Regions from separate parts of the Caballeronia sp. GAWG2-1 genome, predicted to be linked through region 2. Evidence: predicted binding sites of a transcription regulator. Region 2 holds the regulator's gene; the other holds the start of a gene.
The links. Region 2 encodes NrdR, which represses ribonucleotide reductase genes. Its sites were predicted from a motif close to CACNANATNTNGTG; they were not measured.
Positions count from the first base shown of each region.

Region 1: the regulator NrdR is predicted to act here: its motif matches at 4,915-4,928, upstream of nrdH (glutaredoxin-like protein NrdH).

Region 1 covers NZ_JALQDD010000042.1:107,294-114,537, reverse strand. Annotated here, with positions in the region: gene proV (glycine betaine/L-proline ABC transporter ATP-binding protein ProV) at 1-568, opposite strand, end outside; gene nrdF (class 1b ribonucleoside-diphosphate reductase subunit beta) at 1,070-2,038, opposite strand; gene nrdE (class 1b ribonucleoside-diphosphate reductase subunit alpha) at 2,038-4,176, opposite strand; gene nrdI (class Ib ribonucleoside-diphosphate reductase assembly flavoprotein NrdI) at 4,146-4,559, opposite strand; gene nrdH (glutaredoxin-like protein NrdH) at 4,564-4,806, opposite strand; gene NCR98_RS29775 (DUF883 family protein) at 5,110-5,427, opposite strand; gene NCR98_RS29770 (DUF2002 family protein) at 5,581-5,916, shown strand; gene mmuP (S-methylmethionine permease) at 6,052-7,244, shown strand, end outside.
Region 2 covers NZ_JALQDD010000016.1:36,318-43,561, reverse strand. Annotated here, with positions in the region: gene tolQ (protein TolQ) at 1-241, opposite strand, end outside; gene ybgC (tol-pal system-associated acyl-CoA thioesterase) at 384-848, opposite strand; gene NCR98_RS11105 (SDR family NAD(P)-dependent oxidoreductase) at 971-1,720, opposite strand; ZMP/ZTP riboswitch at 1,914-2,012, shown strand; gene glyA (serine hydroxymethyltransferase) at 2,191-3,438, shown strand; gene nrdR (transcriptional regulator NrdR) at 3,469-3,951, shown strand; gene NCR98_RS11090 (GspH/FimT family pseudopilin) at 4,107-4,655, shown strand; gene NCR98_RS11085 (type IV pilus modification PilV family protein) at 4,652-5,083, shown strand; gene NCR98_RS11080 (PilW family protein) at 5,080-5,847, shown strand; gene NCR98_RS11075 (pilus assembly PilX family protein) at 5,844-6,335, shown strand; gene NCR98_RS11070 (type IV pilin protein) at 6,345-6,794, shown strand; gene NCR98_RS11065 (DUF3318 domain-containing protein) at 6,799-7,244, opposite strand, start outside.

The DNA of each region.
Region 1 (7,244 bases), on a different contig from region 2:
CATCCATTAATAAGATGTCGGGATTGATGGCCAGTGCGCGGGCTAATCCGACGCGCTGCCGCATCCCTCCGGAAAGTTCATCCGGGTAAGCGTGCGCATAATTCTCCAGCCCGACCTGACGTAACGCTTCCAGTGCTTTTTCCTGGCGTTCAGCCAGTGCGACTCCCGCTAATTCCATACCAAATGCCGTATTATTTAATACATTCATGTGCGGCATCAAAGCAAATGACTGGAATACCATGCTGATTTTATTTCTGCGCACGTCACGCAGTTCGCTGGCTGATATTTTGGCAATATCGACACCGTCAATAATCACCTGGCCGCGCGTCGGCTCTATCAGACGATTGAGAAGGCGAACCATGGTCGATTTTCCTGAACCGGATAACCCCATGATGACGAATATCTCGCCTTCTTCAATGGCCAGACTGGCGTTCTTTACGCCAAGGGAGAGCCCGGTCTTCTCAAGAATGACATCTTTGGTCGCACCCTTTTCAATATATTTAAACGCGCGATCCGGATTGTCGCCAAATATTTTATAGAGATTTTTTACTTCGAGCTTAATAGCCATGCAGTCATTAAATCCTGGTTGAAATATCTAATATTATCCTGTCGTTCCCGCTGAAATTTAAGCAGGCCATACCGTAGCACACTGACGTTATCTGACAACCCTGAAGTGGGATATTGACCGGCCGCGGGACATTCAGATGCCGATTATCTTCAGTGCTCACAAGGGATAAGCGTGGATTAATTTTTTGTGAAATCATTGGCGGGTTTTTGGCATTTCAGCCGATTTGCCGAGTGAAAGGGAGAAAAACAAGTGTCACCGACGTGAAATATTACGGAAATAATGGATTCCGATGCAGGGAAATAATCACGCCTGAAACGATCGGGTTCAGTGGAATAATTGGTCGAAAAAAAAGGAAATGCGGGGAGGGGCAGAATCAACAAACGGTGAAATAGTCAGGTTGTGTTGCAGTAATATTTTTTTCTTATGATTAGACGGAATGGCGCGGCTGACACGGCACTGCCAGTGAAAACCGGATGCTGACAAAACAGCACCCGGTAACCCTCAGAAATTCCAGTCCTCGTCTTCGGTTTCGACCGCTTTTCCCATCACATAGGAGGAGCCTGAACCGGAGAAGAAGTCGTGGTTTTCGTCGGCGTTGGGCGACAGAGCCGACAGAATGGCCGGATTCACCGCTGTCAGCTCCGCCGGGAACAGCGCCTCATAGCCCAGATTCATCAACGCTTTGTTGGCGTTGTAGTGCAGGAAGGTTTTCACCTCCTCTACCCAGCCGACATCGGCATAGAGCGCCTCGGTATAAGCCACTTCGTTTTCATACAGCGCCAGCAGCAGATCATAGGCGAACTGCTGCAGCTCTTCGCGGCGCAGATCGTCAGCGGCAGCCAGCGCCTGCTGATATTTGTAACCGATGTAGTAACCGTGCACCGCCTCATCGCGAATAATCAGGCGAATCAGGTCAGCGGTGTTGGTCAGCTTGCCACGGCTCGACCAGTACATCGGCAGCCAGAAGCCGGAATAGAACAAAAACGACTCCAGGAAGACGCTGGCGATCTTCTTCTTCAGCGGATCATCGGCCTGGTAGTGTTCCAGGATGATGCGCGCCTTGTTCTGCAGCGGCGCATTCTCTTCGCTCCACTGATAAGCGGCATCCACATCCTGGGTGTTACACAGGGTTGAGAAGATCGAACTGTAGGAGCGGGCATGCACCGCTTCCATAAAGCTGATATTCGACAGCACCGCCTCTTCGTGCGGGGTAATGGCATCTTCCATCAGCCCCGGCGCGCCGATCACGTTCTGGATAGTGTCGAGCAGCGTCAGGCCGGTGAACACCCGGATGGTCAGCTGCTGCTGCTGTTTATCCAGCGTCTGCCAGCCGGGCAGATCGTTGGAGAGCGGCACTTTCTCCGGCAGCCAGAAGTTGCTGGTGAGACGATTCCACACTTCAAGATCTTTGTCATCCTGAATGCGGTTCCAGTTAATTGCCTGAATCTGTTTTAGTTTCATCGTTTTCATCACAGGGAGCATGAGACGCAACCCTGAACCTCCGTGCCCTGAAGCGCCATCTGGCGCAGTCGAATGTAATAGAGCGTTTTGATGCCTTTTTTCCACGCGTAAATCTGCGCTTTGTTGATGTCACGGGTCGAGACGTCATCGCGGAAGAACAGCGTCAGCGACAGGCCCTGATCGACATGCTGAGTCGCTTCTGCGTAGGTATCAATAATCGCTTCCGGCCCAATCTGATACGCATCCTGATAGAGATGGAGATTCTCATTGGTCATAAACGGCGCGGGATAGTAGACGCGGCCGGTTTTGCCCTCTTTGCGGATCTCGATGGGGGAGACAATCGGATGGATGCTGGAGGTGGCATGGTTGATGTAGGAGATTGAACCGGTTGGCGGGATCGCCTGCAGGTTCTGATTAAACAGTCCGTGCTGCATCACCGCGTCGCGCAGTGCCTGCCAGTCCGCCTGTGTCGGCAGCGTCAGTCCGGCGTCGGCAAACAGCGTAGCTACCCGTTCCGTGCGCGGCAGCCATTCGCGCTGCAGATACTTATCGAAGTAGGCGCCGCTGGCGTACTGCGATTCCGCAAAGCCATCGAAGGTCTGCTGACGCTCCTGTGCCAGCTGATTAGAGGTGCGCAGCGCATAATAGGTGATGCAGTAGAAGTAGAGATTGGTGAAATCCAGCGCTTCCGGTGAACCATAGGCGATGCCTTCCCGCGCCAGATAGCCGTGCAGGTTCATCTGACCCAGGCCAATGGCGTGCGAACGGCGATTGCCTTCGGCGACCGAGGGCACCGAGCCAATTTCGCTCATCATCGACACCGAGGTCAGGGCGCGGATCGCCACATCCACGGTACGCGCCAGATCGCGTGAATCCATGGCGTGCGCAATGTTCAGTGAGCCGAGATTACAGGAGATATCTTTGCCGATCCGGTGATAGCTGAGATCGTCATTGTACTCGCTGGCGCTGTTCACCTGCAGGATCTCAGAGCAGAGGTTGCTCATGTTAATGCGACCGGCAATCGGGTTACTGCGGTTCACGCTGTCCTCATACATGATGTAGGGATAGCCCGACTCAAACTGAATCTCAGCAAGCGTCTGGAAGAAGTCGCGTGGCTGAATATAGGTTTTACGAATGCGGTCGTCGGCCAGCATCTCGTCATATTTCTCGCTGATGCTGATATCGCCAAAGGCCTGACCGTAGATCCGTTCAACGTCGTAAGGTGAGAACAGCGCCATCGGTTTGTTCTCTTTTGCCAGCTGGAAGGTGATATCGGGGATCACTACGCCCAGCGACAGGGTTTTGATGCGGATCTTCTCATCGGCGTTTTCGCGCTTGGTATCAAGGAAGCGGAAAATATCGGGATGGTGCGCATTGAGCCACACCGCGCCAGCGCCCTGACGCGCGCCGAGCTGATTCGCATAAGAGAAGGCATCCTCCAGCATTTTCATCACCGGGATAACGCCCGACGACTGATTTTCAATACGTTTGATTGGCGCACCGGACTCACGCAGGTTCGACAGCAAAAAGGCGACGCCGCCGCCGCGCTTTGAGAGCTGCAGTGCCGAATTCACGGCGCGACCAATCGACTCCATATTGTCTTCGATGCGCAGCAGGAAGCAGGAGACCAGCTCACCGCGTTGCTGTTTGCCGCAGTTCAGGAAGGTTGGTGTAGCGGGCTGGAAACGGCCGCTGAGGATCTCCTCCAGCAGGGCCCGCGCAAGCTTTTCATCGCCCTGAGCCAGCGTCAGCGCCACCATGCAGGCGCGCTGTTCGAAGGTTTCCAGATAGCGTTTGCCGTCGAAGGTCTTCAGGGTGTAGCTGGTGTAGTACTTCCAGGCACCGAGAAAGGTTTTGAACTCAAATCCCCAATTTTCCGCCACCTCATGCAGCGCAAGCAGGAACGAAAAATCGTACTGGTTCAGCACTTCCGCTTCGTAATAGCTCTCTGCCACCAGATAGCGTAAACGCTCAGCGCAGCTATTGAAGGGGACGGTATTGGGCTGCACATGCTGCAGATAAAACTGACGTGTCGCTTCGCGATCCTTGTCGAACTGGATGCGGCCCTCGGCGTCGTAGAGATTAAGCATGGCATTAAGGGCGTGATAATCGAGCGTCACGCCGTTGAGGGTGTCTGTTGTTGCCAAAATTGGGTTACTCCCGCTTTAACTTTCGCGATATCGTCAGGCGTTCCCATCAGCTCGAAGCGGTAGAGGCAGGGAACCTGACATTTTTTTGCAATGATGCTGCCCGCCAGGCAGTAACCGGCACCGAAGTTACGGTTGCCCGCTGCGATCACGCCACGAATACCGCGTCGGTTCGCCTCATCATTAAGAAACTGAATCACCTGACCGGGCACCGCACCGCGACTGCTGCCACCGCCATAGCTGGGCACGACCAGAATATAGGGCTGGTCGATATGCAGTTGTTGCCGGGCATCAAGCGGGATGCGCCGGGCGGGCAGGCCGAGGCGCGTCACAAACCGGTGGGTGTTTTCCGACTGGCTGGAAAAATAGACCAGCGGGAACATGTGTTTACCCCCCGACAGCAGAAAGCGTGCGCAGAGTGGCGATTTTATCCGGGCGGAAACCGCTCCAGTGATCGTTATCTGCCATCACAACCGGTACCTGGCGGTAACCCAGTGATTTCAGGTTGTCGATCGCCTCGGGCTGGCTGTCGAGATTGATAAGCTGATAGGCGAGACCCTGACGGTCCATCGCATTTTTGGTTGCCGTGCACTGGACACAGTTATCTTTAGTGTAAATAATAATGCGCATGATTCGTATTTCCCTCTGTATGCGGTTCTGATGTCAGGAAACAGAGCTGGAGGAGCAGGTTGCGGGCCTCATTCTGCCGGACATCTGGTGTCGTGCTGATGAGATAAATACTAGATGTAGTGGTTTTGTGGGTCAAGCCCACCAGATATAGGGTTTTATGATTTGCATTTGCGCAACAGCGGCAAAGCCAGCAGGGATGCGCCCTGCAGCCTGGAAAAATCTTTTGTAAATGTCATCGGCCAGAAAAAGGGCATAAAAAAGCCCCGCACAGGGCAGGGCTCAGGAGATTTTTTAGAGTTGAGCTTAGCGGCGTGAAGCCAGCAGCACACCCACTACGATACCGAAAGCGGCACCGATACCAACACCGTGCCATGGCTTGTCATGGACATAAGTGTCAACCTGCGCACTGGCATCACGCGCAACCTGTGAAACACGGTTGCTGCCGCCGTTCAGTCTGGAGCGGGTCTGTTTCAGCAGCTTTTCTGCCTGACTGCGTGCAGAATCGACTTCGTCTTTGGCGTCACTGCCGTAAGATTTCAGCAGCGCTTCCAGTGAATCGGCCAGTTCGTTAACATCCTGATTAATATCAATGTCATCGTTTTTTACAGTGCGATTAAACATTTTTTAGCTCCCTTTGATTTAAAAACGTAATACTAGTGTAGACGACCTTGAGATAAACGAGACGCGGGAGTGTTCTTTAGGGAAAATTCCGAATGCCCACTCTGTCATGCTGTTGTAAGGTTGCGAAGCTTTTGAAAGAGGAGAGGATCGAGCATGTATTTACGACCAGATGAGGTAGCGCGCGTACTGGAAAAAGCGGGTTTCGAAGTCGATGAAATTACCCCACGGGCCTATGGTTATCGCCGTGGAGAGAACTATGTTTATGTGAATCGCGAAGCGCGCATGGGGCGCATGGCACTCGTCATTCACCCGACACTGAAAGAGAAGAGCCAGCCGTTCGCTGAACCTGCTTCAGAAATGAAGACCTGCGATCACTACACCCAATTCCCTCTCTACCTGGCGGGTGATTCACAGGAACACTACGGCATCCCGCACGGATTTAGTTCCCGCATGGCGCTGGAACGTTATATTCAAAGCGTTTTCGGCTAACGCATCAGGCCCCGCCGCGACGGGGCACTGAACCGCCTTTAACTCCTCCCTGTTTCCCTGCCGTTGCAATTACCGGCTGTGACGCGTATAAAACTGTTCCTTATAGATGTTTAGACGTCCATACGGATAAAAGTGATGAGCGAACAGCCAACTCCCTCGCAGGAACAATTCAAACGCACCATGAAAGTGCGCCATCTGGTGATGTTATCGCTGGGCGGTGTAATCGGCACCGGCCTGTTTTTTAATACCGGCTATATCATTTCCACCACCGGGGCGGCGGGTACGCTGCTCGCCTATCTGATTGGCGCGCTGGTGGTCTGGCTGGTGATGGTCTGTCTGGGCGAACTCTCGGTGGCGATGCCGGAAACCGGCGCGTTCCACGTCTATGCCGCACGCTATCTCAGCCCGGCAACCGGCTACACCGTGGCCTGGCTCTACTGGCTGACCTGGACCGTGGCGCTCGGCTCCAGCCTGACGGCGGCGGGCTTCTGTATGCAGTACTGGTTTCCGCAGATCCCGGTGTGGATCTGGTGCCTGGTCTTCTGCTGTGCCATCTATCTGCTGAACGTCATCTCAACCCGCTTCTTCGCCGAAGGGGAGTTCTGGTTCTCGCTGATTAAGGTGGTGACGATCGTCGCCTTTATCGTGCTAGGGGGCGCGGCGATGTTCGGCTTTATCCCGATGAAGGATGGCACGCCCGCACCGGGCCTGAGCAACCTGACGGCGCACGGCTGGCTGCCTAACGGCGTACTGCCGATTCTGATGACCATGGTGGCAGTCAACTTCGCCTTTTCCGGCACCGAGCTGATCGGTATTGCGGCCGGTGAAACCCAGCAGCCGGAGAAAGTGCTGCCGCTGGCGATCCGTACTACCGTGGCCCGGCTGATTATCTTCTTCATCGGCACGGTATTTGTGCTGGCGGCGCTGATTCCTATGGATCAGGCGGGTATCGTGAAAAGCCCGTTCGTGCTGGTCTTCGAAAAGATCGGCATCCCGTGGGCGGCTGATATTATTAACTTTGTGATCCTGACCGCTATCCTGTCTGCGGCCAACTCCGGACTCTATGCCTCCGGGCGGATGCTCTGGTCGCTGGCCAATGAAAATACGCTGCCGCGCGCCTTTGCCCGGGTGAATAAACGCGGCGTGCCGATGCTGGCGATCACCGTCAGCATGGTGGGTGGTTTGCTGGCGCTGGTCTCCAGCGTGGTGGCGCCCGACACGGTGTTTGTGGCGCTGTCGGCCATCTCCGGCTTTGCTGTGGTGGCGGTCTGGCTCAGCATCTGCGCTTCGCATTTTGTTTTCCGTCGTCGTCATCTTCAGCAGGGCAA
Region 2 (7,244 bases):
CGCCGATGGTGTGACGGTTGTTCGCCGCGCTTTGATACAGCGCCTGCAGGTCGCCGCCGGACCAGAAATCGCGTTCGAAACGCTCGGTTTGCGCGCGCGCGCGCCGAATGGCGAACCACTTGCGGAAGATGAAAGTCCACGACAGCAGCGAGAGCAGAAGCAGCAGGGCCATGACGGCCTGCGCGAGCAGGCTCGCATGAATGACGAGAGATACGATCGACAAGTCTTGTGTGTTGTTCATAAAAGTCCGCTGCTTCCACCCGCTATTAGCTGCTATTTACGTCCGGAAAAGGGGCTTCCGGTCAAAGGCGCGTCAGGCTTTCGTGACCGCGACATTAATAAAACGAAAGCCGCCTCGTGGCCGGCTCTTGCTCGTGAAGCGTTCAAACCGGGTGCGCGCGATGCTCGTCCGCGGCAAGCACGACCTGCCCGGCATGAGGCCCGCGCCTCAATCCTTCGAGAACTCGTTCGGGAATACCGGCAGGGCGGATCGTTGCGCGATCCACCGAAGCGACGCGAATATCGCCGCTTGCAAGAAGAACCGCGTCACGCCACGCTTCCTGATGAAAATCCACCGATGCGCGCCCGAGCCGCGCGATACGGCTCACGATGCGAATGGAGTCGTCCAGGCGCGCGGGAGCCGAATAATCGACGGATGTTCTTCTCACGACGAACACGATGCCGGCCGATTCGGCCAGCCGCTGCTGGTCGATACCGCACGCGCGCAGCCATTCGGTGCGCGCACGCTCGAAGAACTTCAGGTAGTTCGCGTAGAAGACAATGCCGCCCGCGTCGGTGTCCTCGTAGTACACCCGAATCGGCCATTCGAAATTCAACGAATCACTCACCTTTGCGCCGCCCCGCTCGCGCGGAGGCTTTTGGACCCGCTCCGGCTCGCTTTTTGACAAATAAACATCCGCGGCATTTTACCGGAAGCGGAAGTTGGGCCACCAAATACAGTCGATTCCTCTTACGAGCCGCGGTGTATTTGCAACGGTCCGAAGGTTTGGGCCACGGGCATGAGTTCGATCGCGTTGATATTCACGTGCGCGGGGCGCGTCGCAATCCAGTAGATGGCGTCGGCGATATCCTCGGCGGTGAGCGGCTGCACGTCCTTGTAGACGGCGCTGGCCTTGTCGTCGTCGCCCTTGAAGCGCACGTTGGAGAACTCGGTGCCGCCGCACAGGCCCGGCTCGATATCCGTCACGCGCAACGCGGTTCCGGCAAGGTCGGCGCGCAGGTTTAGGCTGAACTGCCGCACGAACGCCTTGGTCGCGCCGTACACGTTGCCGCCCGGATACGGGTACGACGCTGCGACCGAACCCAGGTTGAACACGTGACCGCGATTGCGCGCAACCATGCCGGGGAGGACGGCATGCGTGACATCGACGAGTCCCATGCAGTTGGTGTCGATCATGTTCTTCCAGTCGTCGAGATTCGCGCGTTGTGCCGGTTCGAGACCGAGCGCGAGGCCCGCGTTATTGACCAGCACGTCGATCTGGGCGAACGATTCGGGCAGCGAGGCGATGGCGCTCTTGATGGCGTTGCTGTCGCGCACGTCGAGTTCGACTGGCAAGAGCGAGTCGCCGAGTTCCTTCGATAGCGCGGCGAGCCGGTCTTTACGGCGCGCGGCCGCGACGACGCGATGGCCGCCCTTGACGAAAGTGCGGGCAATGGCTGCGCCGAAGCCGGCAGAGGCGCCGGTGACGAATACGATCATGAGCGGGCTCCGGAAAGTGGGGGTTGGGCTGTTCCGGAGCGCGCGCGGACACACGACCGGCAACGGCGCACAGAGTACTTCCAATGATGCGATGCGGCAAGCAACTGCAAACCCGAACGATCGTGCGTTTTAAGCGTTTCGCAGACGCTCGCCAAGTTGCCTAAACCCGGCCGCACCATTACACTACAACGCTCAAACCCCGCGTGACTGGCGATAGAATCTTCGGATTCAAGGTGGAACGACCCACTAGGAAGCGCGGAGTGTCGTTTTGCCGTTCGCCTGGGCAGCTGAGATCCGCGCGCCGTCGCTGCGTTGCCGGTGGCTGTCCGTTCCGCGAACCCGGATTCTTCCCTCATCCGTCGCGTGTGGACCCGTCTGGCGTCCTGCGTCTTCCTTGCGTTTTGCGTTCGTGCTTCGAACGCATCGTCACGCGCGATCCGGTCAACCTGTTTTGATCTCACGGAAAACGTATGTTTGACAGAGCCGAAAGTACCCTCGCCAAGGTCGATCCCGAACTGCTCAAAGCGATCGAGCAGGAAAATCGCCGTCAGGAAGATCACATCGAGTTGATCGCCTCGGAAAACTACACGAGCCCGGCCGTCATGGCCGCGCAAGGCTCGCAACTCACCAACAAATACGCCGAAGGCTATCCTGGCAAGCGCTACTACGGCGGTTGCGAATACGTGGATATCGTCGAGCAACTGGCAATCGACCGCGTCAAGCAACTGTTCGGCGCCGAAGCCGCGAACGTGCAGCCGAACTCCGGTTCGCAGGCCAACCAGGGCGTGTTCTTCGCCGTGCTGAAGCCGGGCGACACGATCATGGGCATGAGCCTCGCCGAAGGCGGCCACCTGACGCACGGTTCGCCCGTCAACATGTCGGGCAAGTGGTTCAACGTCGTGAGCTACGGCCTGAACGAAGCCGAAGACATCGACTACGAAAAGACCGAAGCGCTCGCCAAGGAGCACAAGCCGAAGCTGATCGTCGCGGGCGCGTCGGCGTTCGCGCTGCGTATCGACTTCGAGCGCCTGTCGCAGATCGCGAAAAGTGTCGGCGCTTACTTCATGGTCGACATGGCGCATTACGCGGGTCTCGTCGCGGCAGGCGTCTATCCGAATCCCGTTCCGCACGCGGACTTCGTGACCACGACCACGCACAAGAGCCTGCGCGGCCCGCGCGGCGGCGTGATCCTCATGAAGGCCGAATTCGAGAAGCAGATCAACTCGGCCATTTTCCCGGGCATTCAGGGCGGTCCGCTCATGCACGTGATCGCGGCGAAGGCCGTCGCGTTCAAGGAAGCGCTGACGCCGGAGTTCAAGACGTACCAGCAGCAAGTGGTCGATAACGCGCGCGTGCTGGCCGAAACGCTCGTCAAGCGCGGTCTGCGTATCGTCTCGGGCCGCACGGAAAGCCACGTCATGCTGGTCGATCTGCGCGCGAAGAAGATCACCGGCAAGGCGGCCGAAGCCGCGCTCGGCGCCGCGCACATCACGGTCAACAAGAACGCCATTCCGAACGATCCGGAAAAGCCGTTCGTCACGAGCGGCGTGCGTCTCGGTTCGCCCGCCATGACCACGCGCGGTTTCGGCGTGAAGGAAGCGGAGCAGGTTGGCAATTTGATTGCGGACGTGCTCGACGCACCGGAAGACCAGGCGAACCTCGAGCGCGTGCGCGCTCAAGTGACCGAGCTGACCAAGCGTTTCCCGGTCTATCGCTGATATTCGAACCGAGCCAGGAACCAAGCCCCGATGCGCTGCCCCTTCTGCCGACACGAAGACACCCAGGTCGTGGATTCTCGCGTGTCGGAGGACGGCGCAGCCATCCGGCGGCGGCGACGCTGTCCATCCTGCGACAAGCGTTTCACCACGTATGAGCGCGTCGAACTGGCGCTGCCGTCGGTCGTGAAGAAAGACGGCAGCCGCACCGAGTTCGATCGCCGCAAAATCGTCGCGAGCATGAAGCTGGCGCTGCGCAAGCGGCCGGTTGCGGCGGACGCCATCGAGGCAGCCGTCGCGCGTATCGAATATCAATTGCTTGGCAGCGGCGAGCGCGAAGTGCAGAGCGAACGTCTCGGCGAACTCGTGATGAACGAGTTGCGGCAGCTCGACACCATCGCTTATGTACGGTTTGCGTCGGTCTACAAGCGTTTCGAAGACGTGTCCGAGTTCGAGGACGTGCTCGAGGAATTCCGCCGCGCCGCGCCCAAAAAGACCACTTCCCGCAAGCGCTGATTGCGCGTCTGTACCGAGCATCTTTCCCCCAGTCGATCTTTTGCCCTCGGGCAGTGTGCCCCGTGCGAACGCGCGTGAACACTCGTCCATTCGGCTAATGGCGGCGCGCGTTCCTTATCGCTAGATTGAGCATTCGTTCAACTCGTCGATAAGGCATGCAGATGAGCCGCTTCTCGAATTCCGGTTTCACACTCGTCGAACTTTGCGTGGTGCTTGCCGTGATGGCGATCCTCGCGACTTTCGCCACGCCTTCGTTTCTCTCCTGGCAGGCACGCGATCAGATCGATGCCCGCGCGCGCTCGCTTTTCTCGACGCTTTCGCTCGCGCGGGCCGAATCGCTCAAACGCGGTGCGCGCGTCACGCTATGCCGCGTCGATGCGAGCCGGCATTGCCTCGCGGCGGGCAAGGCTTGCGACGCGGGTATCGCGGACTGGTCGTGCGGCTGGGGCCTCTTCGTCGATAAAGACGGCGCGCTGACGCTCTTGCGCTTGCAGCCGGCGATGACATCGGTCGCCATTGCGGGCGCATCGACGGATCTTTCGTTCACGCCGCCGATGGGCCAAGTGATCGGCGGCTTCCGTAGCTTCGATTTCGGCCCGCGCAGCGCGGATGCCAACGCGAATGCGTCGTCGCGGCGCTGCATTCGATTGGCTGCGGGCGGGCGTGCGCGCATGACTCAAGGCGCTTGCGGAGCATCGGCATGAACGCGCGATCGGTCATGCCGAGCATCAGGCGCGGCGGGCGCACTCGATCCGTTCGCCCGCGCGGCGATTCGCTGATCGAGGTGATGATCGCCCTGTCGATCGCGGCGGTCACGGCGCTCGGACTCGTCGCCATGCAAAGCGCGCTGGCAAAAGCCGAACGAACGGCGCTGTTGAGCGAACGCGCGGCACTGATTGCCGACTCCATCGGCGAGGCAACGCGTGGCAGCGCGGATAGCTCGGCCATGTTGTCGAGGTGGCGGGCGAGGGCGGCTGCGTTGCTGCCCGATGGAGACATCGCCATCTCGGATCGCGGCAACGGCGTGCAGGTCGCAACCGTCAGCTGGCATGTCGCGGAAGGCGCGGAGCCTTGTCCCGAACCGCAGGCGCGACCGCACACGTCATGCATCGCGATAGCCTTTGCACGATGAACACGCGGCTCATTCATTCACGCGGCCACACGCTGCTCGAACTTTCGATTGCGCTTGCGCTCGGGCTGTTGATCCTGGCCGCGTCGCTGTCGGTTTATCGCGCTCAGCGTGCGGGCTTCGAACGTGCCGCCGATGCCGCGCACATTCACGATGCCGGCGTCGGCGCGCTCGATCTCGTCGCTCAACAAGTGCAGATGGCCGGATTTTCGGCCGCGGGCGCGACCGACGCGCCGCTCTTCGGCTGTTCGCAGGGGCGCGTGACCGGCGCGGAGACGTCGGCGTCGTGCGAGTCGCTCGCGAGTCACTCGGACGGTCTGCAGGTCCGCTACGCGGCCGACACGGTTTCGACGTGGCCATCGACGAGCGGCACGCCTACCGACTGCATCGGCCAGACGGTTTCGGATGCGTTCGTCTTCAACCGCTATTACGCGAAGCCCAGCACGTCGAGCGGCGAGCCGGAGCTTTATTGCGAGGGCGGGGGTCGTCAGGCGCAACCGCTGGTGGAGGGCGTCGAACGGATGCGCGTCGTCTACTGGATCGCGGGTGCACCGGCTGCGCTCGACGCGTCGGCCATCGCGCGCGAACGCTGGCCGGATGTCTACGCCGCCGAGGTCTGCGTGCTCGTGCGTGGCGCGGCGATTCAGGCGAAACGTCGGGCGAACTATGTCGATTGCGATGGCGCACCAGCCGTCAGCGATGACGGACGCACGCGCATGGCCTTCTGGCGCACGGTTGGCATACGCAACGCGCGAGGCGCGTCGTGAGGCGGCGCGCGCATTCGCGCGGCACGGTGCTGCCTATTGTCCTCTTGCTCGCCGCGATGATGCTCGTGACCGCCAGCGCCTGGCTGCAAGCCTCGCTCGTCGCGACCCGCACGGCCGTGTCGGCGCGCGAGCGGATGCAGGCGTTTCATGCGGCCGACAGCGCGTTGGTCCGCTGCGTTCGCATGATTGCCGATGCGCCCGTCGTGACGAGTTCGGGCGCGCAGGAGCCCGTGGGCTGGCGCAGCAAGGCGTCGTTCGAAGGAGCGTCGGCCGTCGCCATCGAGCCGTTTGGCGACTGGCCGTATGCGCGCCGCGCGCCGCAATGTCTGATCGAGGCTTGGTCGCATACGGACCAGGCGGTGGCGGTGACGTCGTATCTCGTGACGGCGCGTGGTTTCGGCGCATCGCCCGAGACCGAGGCGTGGCTGCAATCAAGAATCGATGGCGCGACCCGACATTGGCGGCGCGTCGTGGCGAAGCCGTTTTGAGGACGAACCATGAAGGACAAGGGCTTTACGCTGCTGGAATTGATCATCGCGCTCTGCATCGTGGCGATCATCGCGACGTTCGCGGTGCCTGCGTATCGGCAGCACGTGGCGAAGGCGCATCGGCTCGATGCGGCGGCGGCGTCGATGCGCGCCGTGCAATACATCGAAAGTACGCGGCTCGCGCAGTCGGCGACGGATGCAGTGACGCTTTCCGCCGGCATGGATCAGGCGCCATCGAGCGGTGCGCCGGTTTATCGGCTTGCGGTGCTGCCGGAATCGGCGACGAATGGCGGATACAGCATCGAGGCGACGCCAGTCGCATATGGTCCGATGCAGGACGATTCTTGCGGCGTATTCATCGTCGACGCGACGGGCGTGCGGTCGAACCGCACGACGGGATCAGCGGCGACTGCACTGGATACCGCGCAGTCCACCGCTTGTTGGGGAGGGAAAAATTAAACGTTCAGAAGACCGTCGGGTCGATGGCTTCGGTAGTGGCTTCGGTATGCGGGGCTTTCATCTGTTGCCAGATGCGCCAGCCTTCCCAGGCAACCAAACCCAGACCGCCCCACTTGAGCGCGGGCTTGGCACCACGCACCACGGCGGTCCGCACAGGCTTGGTCAGCACGAGCGACGCCACCGAGCCGATGATCGGATACTGCTTGAAGAGCAGGCTGAGATTGCTGCCCTTGCCGCCAAGCATCGAGCTGACCGAAGCCAGAATGCCGCCGATGCCGCCACCCGATGCACCGCGCTTCGGCGTGCGCCGGGTGCCGCCGCCAGGCATCAGAAAGCGCAGGAAACTGAAGTGCGTGATCGACGTGCGCAGATCGTGTGTGGCCTGCTGAAGCTCCATGCGTTCGACATCGGCGCGCGCGATCAGCAGTTCCTTGCGCAGCGCGCGCATGT